One region of the Vibrio sp. KUL70 genome, then DNA from elsewhere that is predicted to be linked to it. Evidence: riboswitches for the same ligand, from Rfam matches in the RefSeq annotation. Region 1 holds a riboswitch; the other holds the start of a gene.
What was found. Region 1 has a riboswitch for thiamine pyrophosphate ahead of thiB (thiamine ABC transporter substrate binding subunit). Riboswitches for the same ligand answer to the same signal wherever they lie in the genome.
Positions count from the first base shown of each region.

Region 2: another riboswitch for thiamine pyrophosphate. It lies ahead of thiD (bifunctional hydroxymethylpyrimidine kinase/phosphomethylpyrimidine kinase); the one in region 1 lies ahead of thiB (thiamine ABC transporter substrate binding subunit).

Region 1 covers NZ_AP045834.1:2,721,678-2,726,172, forward strand. The annotation lists gene thiP (thiamine/thiamine pyrophosphate ABC transporter permease ThiP) at 1-1,489, opposite strand, end outside; gene thiB (thiamine ABC transporter substrate binding subunit) at 1,560-2,552, opposite strand; TPP riboswitch at 2,605-2,724, opposite strand; gene AC6I7V_RS12170 (flavin prenyltransferase UbiX) at 2,768-3,391, opposite strand; gene mpl (UDP-N-acetylmuramate:L-alanyl-gamma-D-glutamyl-meso-diaminopimelate ligase) at 3,431-4,495, opposite strand, start outside.
Region 2 covers NZ_AP045835.1:1,062,200-1,066,694, reverse strand. The annotation lists gene AC6I7V_RS18760 (ABC transporter permease) at 1-681, opposite strand, end outside; gene AC6I7V_RS18755 (ABC transporter ATP-binding protein) at 734-1,513, opposite strand; gene thiD (bifunctional hydroxymethylpyrimidine kinase/phosphomethylpyrimidine kinase) at 1,503-2,363, opposite strand; TPP riboswitch at 2,467-2,578, opposite strand; gene AC6I7V_RS18745 (ABC transporter substrate-binding protein) at 2,807-4,495, opposite strand.

The DNA.
Region 1 (4,495 bases):
GATAACTGCCTAGTAACTGGAATAGATACAGAGGGAGAGTTCTAAAATCGGCACTGCCAAACAGTGCAATGGCACTCAAGTCCCCCATCGACAACATGAAACTAATCGAGAAGGCTTGCGCCATAGGTTTACGCAGCGCTCGCCACTCCACCAGCTTAAACCGGTGCCAACCTTTCATACCTAAACTCGCGCACAAATACTGATATTGCTGAGCAACGTGCAGCATCGGCTGAGCTAAGTTTTTGATCACATACGGGAGCGCCATTAAGCTGTTAACGGCAATCACAACAAAAAAGGCTAAGCTAAACACATCGGTTATCGAACGTAACAGCAGGAAGATACCGGTACTCACCACTAAGCCGGGGGTCACCAATATAATAGTACCTATCAATTCGATCTTATCGGCGCGAAATGACTTGTTTTGCAAGCGCCATGCTCGACTGGTCATCAAAATGGCCACTCCAACCAAAAGCGCAATCACACTCGCGCTAATCGCTACTTTCAGTGAGTTAAATAGCGCTAGCCAAAACGGTTCACTGGTTAACACCGCCATCGCTTCACTGTTTAAGCCACCCACAATGACCATCAACAGTGGCGGTAAAACCAGTAATGAGGCTACGATGATCCAAAAGCTGTCCCAAGCTTTTGCGCTATAGGTGTCCTTAACCAAAAACTTCGCTTCAGACAGTTGACCAACGCTGACAGAAACAGGCTTAGAAAGGCGTTGAATACTCACGGCCAACACGCCACAGAGTAGCATCTGCCATATCGCTAACAGAGCACCGGCTTGCAGATCAAAATCAAATTTAATCGCTTGATAGATCGCAAGCTCGATGGTTGTCGACTTAGGACCACCGCCCAATGCCATCACAGTTGCAAAACTGGTAAAGCAGAGCATAAAGACTAAACCACACACATGCGGCAGCTGCTGCTTAAGGCGCGGCCATTCAACCCACTTAAATTTATCCCAGTGACTCATTCCAAGGTGTGCACATAACTTGTGTTGCTCAACCGGAACCGTATCTAAAGCTTGTAACAACAATCGACTTGCATAAGGCAGATTGAAAAAGACATGCGCTAGCAAAATGCCATTCAATCCATAGATGGAAAATGGCAAGTCCATATCAATAGCTTGAAGCAGTTTCGCCAGCCAACCACTATTACCATAGATGGCCAAAATACCAAATACGCCGACCAATACTGGCAGAACCAAGGTGGAAGCAAACAGCCTTAGCAGTAGGGAACGACCTGGGAATTGGCGGCGAGATAAGGCATGTGCCACAGGAACCGCAAATACAACGCTCAATAACATGGATAGCGTTGCTTGATAAAAACTGAATTTGGTAACGTGCCAGTAATATGGATCAGACCATACTTGGCTGATATCAAGAGAAGGGGCATTGCTTAGCAATGCCCCTACTGATGAAACCACAAAGGCGGTAATGGTGAACGCGACCCAAATACCCACCTTAGGTGTATTCTTTAACATAAAGAGTGATTATCTCGATGTTGAGCCTCTAATGGGAATAGAGGCTCAATGCCCAACATCGGGCTCTTAATTAAAAAGTCAGGGCGTTTTGCCACTCACGAATCCACGGCTTGCGCTTCTCAGCCACTTCTTCAGAAGTGAAGCTTAGGGATTTATTTGGCATCGTCAGCTGTTCAAACCCTTTTGGTAGCTCGACATCCGTCACTGGATACATCCAGTTACCGGTCGGCATCGCTGATTGGAATTCGTCACTCAGAATGAACGCCATGAACTCATCAGCTAGCTTCTCATTATCGCTGCCTTTCACTTTTGCGGCCACTTCAACTTGCGTGTAATGACCTTCCGCAAAATCAGCAGACGCATATTTCGTGTCACTCTCAGCGATGATGTGGTAAGCCGGAGAAGTCGTGTATGAGAGCACCATATCTGACTCACCCTCAAGGAACATAGAGTAAGCTTCAGACCAGCCTTTAGTCACAGTAACGGTTTTCTTGGAAAGCTGCTTCCACGCTTGAGTTGCATCGTCGCCATAAACCGACTTCATCCACAGCATCAGACCTTGGCCTGGCGTTGAAGTACGCGGATCTTGGTAAATCACCTTGAGATCGTCACGCTGTTCAACCAACTCTTTCAAGCTCTTAGGTGGGTTTGATAGCTTTTCTGTGTTGTAGATAAATGAGAAGTAACCGAAGTCATAAGGAACAAAGGTGCTGTCATCCCAACCATTAGGTAGCACTACCGAAGAGGTATCGACACTATGCTCGGAAAGTAGACCCGTTTTCTTCGCTTCCGCCATTAGGTTTTGATCAAGGCCAAGCACCACATCGGCTTTACTATTGCCACCCTCTAGACGCAAGCGGTTTAGAATTGACACTCCGTCTTCCAGCGCAACAAAGTTCACATCACAGCCACATTTCTCTTCAAATGCTTTCTCTACAGCAGGACGCGGGCCCCAGTCTGCAGCGAAAGAATCATAAGTATATACCGTAAGAGTATTATCGGACGCTAGTGCGGAAAAAGAAGCCGCTGTAGTAACAGCAAGAGTGGTTAATGCAAATTTCACTGGACGCTCTCCGTGGTCTGAGCGGCACAGGCTTGAGGGAGGACAACGGAAACGTACTGCCTAACTCAATTCCTACGCCAGCATTATCTGGTTCAGGTTTACGGGTCCCAAGTTGACACTTGATCTCAGCCACCATTCATTATTTGAATGGTTAGCTCCCCGATGAGTAAGCAGAATTGTAATTGTATTTTAACCAATAAGCTACAAAGTTCGCCTTAATGACGCTGATCGTAGCCCCATCTTGGTACTAAACCCTGCTCTATCCCTAGGTGGTCAAGAATGCGAGCTACCATGAAATCGACAAGGTCATCGATCGATTTTGGCTGATGATAGAAACCCGGAGCCGCTGGCATGATGGTCACTCCCATCGTCGAGAGTTTGTGCATATTTTCCAAGTGTAGCGTCGAGAATGGCGTCTCTCGAACCACTAACAACAACTGACCGCGCTCTTTCATAACGACATCGGCAGCGCGTTCAATCAAGTTATCAGACATACCGTGAGCTATAGATGCAACGCTTCCTGCTGAACATGGGCAAACCACCATCTGCTTAGGCGCGGCAGAGCCTGAAGCAACAGGAGAGAACCAATCGTCTTTACCGCACACCACCAAACGGTCAGGATCGCAGTTCAGGTGTTTGACCAACACTGCTTTGGCCGCATCAGGGCCTGAAGGCAGCTTGAGATCATGTTCGGTCGCTAGCACTACTCTCGCAGCCGACGATATTAACAGGTATACCTGATAATCAGCGGCAAGTAGGCACTCTAATAAGCGCAAGCCGTATGGGGCACCAGAAGCGCCGGTGAATGCGAGGGTAATCGCTTTACTCTGTTTGGTCATGATCTCTTGTACTTCTTAAATCGATTAGAACGCGTGTATTTAACCTTTGGCCGCCAATCCATCAAGCAATTTCTGATGTATACCACCAAAACCACCATTGCTCATCACTAAGATTTGGTCACCCGGTTGCGCTTGCTCAATAATGCTCGTGACTAAAGAATCTAGATCGTCACTGACAATAGCGGGCTGATGACAAGCGTCTGCGACCTCTTGAACCGACCAATCGATGTTATCTGGTTGGAACAAGAAAGTGCGGTCCGCTTGCTTCAACGAATCGGCAAGGGTTTCTTTATGCACGCCTCGCTTCATCGTAGCAGAGCGAGGCTCCAATACGGCGATAATTTTACTATTGCCTACCTTATTACGTAGGCCACCTAGAGTAAGTTCAATTGCCGTTGGGTGATGCGCAAAATCGTCGTATACCGTAACTCCAGCCACTTCCCCTTTTAGCTCTAAACGACGCTTGGTATTGATAAACTTGGCCAAAGACTCACACGCCAGGTCGGGAGTCACGCCGACATGTCTAGCGGCAGCGATCGCCATCAAAGCATTATTGACGTTGTGATCCCCCACCAACGGCCATTCAACCTGACCGACACATTCACCTTGGAACAACACGTTGAACTGCGAGCCATCTTTGACTCGCTTTTCAGCACGCCAATCCGCCTCTTCACCCGCAAATTCCGTTTCACTCCAACACCCGCGAGACAATACATCCTCAAGAGCACGATCCTGTTGAGGAGCAAAAATTCGCCCATTACCAGGAACAGTACGAATCAAGTGATGGAATTGACGTTTAATCGCCTCCAGATCGTCGAAAATATCCGCATGGTCAAACTCAAGATTGTTCATTACCAAGGTTCTCGGGTGGTAATGAACAAACTTAGAACGCTTATCAAAAAAAGCACTGTCGTACTCATCGGCCTCAACCACAAAGAACATGCTTTCACCCAGTCGAGCAGAGATACCAAAGTTACCCAACACCCCTCCAACTAAGAATCCAGGCGCATAACCACAATCTTCTAAAATCCACGCTAGCATACTGGCTGTTGTGGTTTTTCCATGAGTGCCCGAAACCGCCAGAACCCAGCGGTCATGCAGCAG
Region 2 (4,495 bases), on a different replicon from region 1:
GATAGAGAGCACAGCTAAGATAAATAGCGCAGCAAACATCTCATCAATAATCATTCGTGCGTTAGCTTGTAGCATCAGGTAACCAAGCCCTTCACTTGAACCCACCCACTCACCGACAACCGCACCAATTGGTGCAATCACTACAGCCACACGCACACCTGATGCCAAAGTCGGCAGTGCCGCTGGCAGCTGAATATGACGTAACCTTTGCCATTTGGTGGCGCCCATAGTTTGAGCCAGATCGAGATAACCACGTGGGGTATTGCGTAAACCGTCGTAGCAGCACGTAGTCACTGGGAAGAAAATAATGATCGCCGCCATCACAACCTTCGAAGCGATACCGTAGCCAAGCCACAGCATCAGTACCGGCGCAATTGCAAAGACAGGAACAGCCTGACTTGCGATAAGAATAGGCAGCAACCAACGCTTAAGCGGTTCGAATAACAACATTTGCAGTGCGAAGAACAATCCCATCGATAAGCCAAGTAGCAGCCCCAGCAGGATCTCTTGGGCGGTCACCCATGTGTGCTTCAACAACACGTCATAGCGTTCAAGCAGCTTGTTAAACACTTCCATCGGAGCTGGCAAAATAAAGCTCGGCATTTCAAACACCACAACCACCAACTGCCACAAACCCAGAATAATTGCGGTGCTTATCACGACACGCAGTAACGGGCTCATAGAGCGATCCTTATGGTTCAATACCGATTGAGGCTTGGTTAGCGCTTGGGAACTATGCATAGTCTTGCTCCAACTGCTCTAATATTTTCTGCTGAATGCTCGCGCACTGACCATCTATGGTTCTTGGGGGCAATGTTGTCGGAACTTGCAGTGATTGAGCAGATGCGGGTGAGCCTTGCAGCATGTAAAGGTTGTGTGCCAAGCGCACCGCTTCTTGTGGGTCATGAGTAATCAAGACCACGGTTTTATCTTGCAGCAAGTGAGCCGCTAAGGTTTGCAGTTTGTGCCTTGTTACCGCATCTAACGCGGAGAAAGGCTCATCCATCAATACGATAGGTTTGTCTTGCATAAGCGTTCGCGCTAATGCAACACGTTGACGCATGCCACCAGACAGTTGTTGTGGCATAGCGTGAGCGTAATCAGCAAGCCCAACCGATTTCAGCAAAGACAAAGCTCTTTCGTGGTTGTCTGCATCGCTCGAAGCACCTTCCAAGCTTTGAGTGTCTTTCCCAGCAAAGCGCTGGCTTAGACATACGTTATCAATCACCGATAACCAAGGCAGCAGCAGATCTTGCTGTGCCATGTAGGCAACTTTGCCCTCTAGTGATTGACCATCACTCGTCTTCACAACACCTTGCCACTCAATGTTCTCACCCAATAGACCAGCGAGATAACGTAAAATGGTGGTTTTCCCGCAGCCACTTCTGCCCAATAACACGGTCCATTGAGATGCAGGAATCGATAAGCTCAGGCCTTGTAACGTCGACTGTTGGTTATCGAGATAACGAATGCTGGCGCTGGTGATCTCAACGCCAAAAGATTTAGCGGACATCAGCATGACCTGCGTAGAAGTGATTCACAGGTCCGTGCCCTTGACCGACATTTAACTGATCTGCGTGGGCAATCGCTTCCGAGATATAGCGCTTACCAAGCTCAACGGATTGAGTCAGCTCATTCCCTTGCGCAAGGTAAGAGGCGATAGCAGAAGAAAGCGTGCATCCCGTTCCGTGAGTGTTCTTGGTTGGGAAGCGTTTTGCGCTGATGAGAGCAGTGCTTGTTGGCAAAATCATTAGGTCATTGCTGTTTTCGTCTTGCTCTAAGTGGCCACCTTTCAACAGCACTGCTTTCGCACCCAACGCGCGAAGTTCTTCAACCATATCTTGCATGTCGGCTTCGCTTTCAGGAACAGGTTTCCCAGTCAATGCAGCACCTTCCGGCAAGTTAGGTGTAATGATGTCGGCAAGTGGAATAAGCGTTTCTTTCAAGGTACTGATGGCTGACTGCTCAAGCAACAAGTCGCCACTGGTCGCAACCATTACTGGGTCAATAACCAGATGTTTGGGTTGATACTGCTTAATCTTATCCGCTACAACCTTGATGATGTTTGAATCTGCCAACATGCCGACTTTGACCGCAACGACGTTCAGGTCACTGAATACTGCATCAAGCTGGCTTGCAACATGATCTAATGGAATCGGAAAGATGGCGGAAACACCTTGTGTATTTTGCGACGTGATTGCAGTGATCACTGAACATGCAAAACTACCGGTCGCAGACATGGCTTTGATATCGGCTTGAATACCCGCGCCGCCGCCACTGTCTGAACCCGCAATGGTTAACACAATTGGAGTGCTTGAAGAAATGGACTGAGTGTCGATTTGGGTGCTGGAATGCTGTGTCATGGTCGCTCCTACCATCTAAAAGACGCAGGAGAACTGAACTAAAACCGAGATGGCAGGCACCAGAGATCGAAGGATCGATGGAATGAAAGTCGGTACCGCATAGGTTTTAGTATCAATAGTTCCCTACGCCAGTACTAACTGAATCAGGTTCAACGGGTCTCGAAATTCGATCTCAGCAAATACAACATGGTGTAATTGCCCCCCGACTATTTGCGTCCATACTAACAGCACTCTTGAGAGTGAGGTAATCATTTTGCAGATTATTATTTACTAAAGCGTGAACGAAATCGTTTTTGTGCGCAAATTCGTCAGGTATTTTGCGTTGTTCACTTTTTATCTCTTATCTTTAATCAACACTTCGAGCTCGTCGTTGTGCGCCTCAATTCGGTTTCTACCTCGCCAATAACGGCAAACGACTTTATCTACTCTAGATTTGTTCTCCTTTAACGGCCTTCAAAAACAACCTGATTGAAGTCGATCCAGCCATTAGTAAGAAGATCCATCGCATTCACCTTATGAGAGATTCTCATATCTTGCGCGCATTGAAAAAGAGGAATATAGATCGCTTTTCGAATCAATTCGCGCTCAATTCGCTGATAACCTTGTACACGCTTACTTTCATCAGATTGAGCCAAATTATCAAAGACTTGCTGTTCGAACCAAGTCTTTGATTGCTTATTCAGAGTCGCCGTCACGGTGTTAGTGCACAACAACCATCCGAGCCAGGAACTCTCTTTATGTTCACCAAACACCTCACCAGAAACAATAATATCCGCTCTCGATTGTCGCTCGAGTTGGTCAAATTCAGGGTATGGCAGTACGGTGAGGTTTGAGTTTAAACCATACTGACACAGCAGCTCAGTGATGTTTTCAGCCGCTTCAATATGCCCAGGCAGCTGATAAGTTAACACCTCAAGCGGTACCTGATTCGCGAAAGACAAGTCCACTGCTTTACCAAGTTTTAAGGGTTCAAGGCTTGTCATTCCTGAGGCTCGTCGATAAATCATAGTGTCTCTCACACCATTCATCGGCAAGAATTGCAGCAACTGTTGGATGTATCGACGATGCTTTGCCAACGTCATCCATGCGTTGTTTGCACTGTTTAAACAAGCGTAGATACAGCCCTCTTCCCACTGTTGTACCTGTGTGAATTCATCAGCAATATCCGGGGCAGAGCTGCCATGCACAATATCGCAATGCATTTGAAAATCATTTGCAGATAAGCCCATGTTCCAGATTTCTACGCCATCTAGCCAAGGTCGATAGCCATGATAATGAGGAGACGCAGTCAGTAGCGTTCGATAATCGGTTTGCTCTGCCAATCGAAACGCTCCACTTCCGACTATCGAGCCGTCGCTGTTCAATTTGGAAACGGATAACGCGCCATGCGCCATCAACCTTGGCAGATAGTGAGACAAACGCTTAGAGCGGATTCGTAAGTTGTGCTCGTCGACCACAGAAAACTCATCAATGAGTAAGAACAGACCTCGACTCACCGAGTTTGACGAGATGATCGACTCATAAGCTTTCTTCACATCATATGCGGTAAGTGCAGAGCCGTCCCAGAACTTAAGTGATTTACGCAGTCGAACCTTCAGCGTATCACCTGTATGCACCCAAGTTTGTGCGAGATCCCCCTCCAACTGGCTTGTATCTCTATTGAAGCGCAACAGGTTCGCATAGAGGTAGTCAGCAATGTGCCGTTCAGTACGTCTAGATATTTCACAAGGGATCAAGCTGTGGGTCGCTCGATAAAAAGGGATCATGAGGATGTCTCGATTGCTATCTTGCTGTTGGTATTGACTCACAAACTCGGCAATAAACTGATCACGATCTTTACTTCTTATTAGGTTCAACGCCTGATCAGCTTTTCCCTCATTCATCCAAAACTTAGCCTGTTCGATTAATGTGGTGTGTACCGACTCTTTAAGGAGAAGTTGAGGCAAATTACCTCTGCCAACACCCGATTTCCAATCGATGATCGACTCTTCCACCAGCCTTTTGATGACCAACTGAGCGTTACGACGTGTGCAGTTCAACGCTTTCGTAATGTCATCCAATGAAATCGGTGTCCATCGACCTATCTCAAATCCAAAATCTCGCAAAAATACCAAAGCTAACCAATAGCGCAT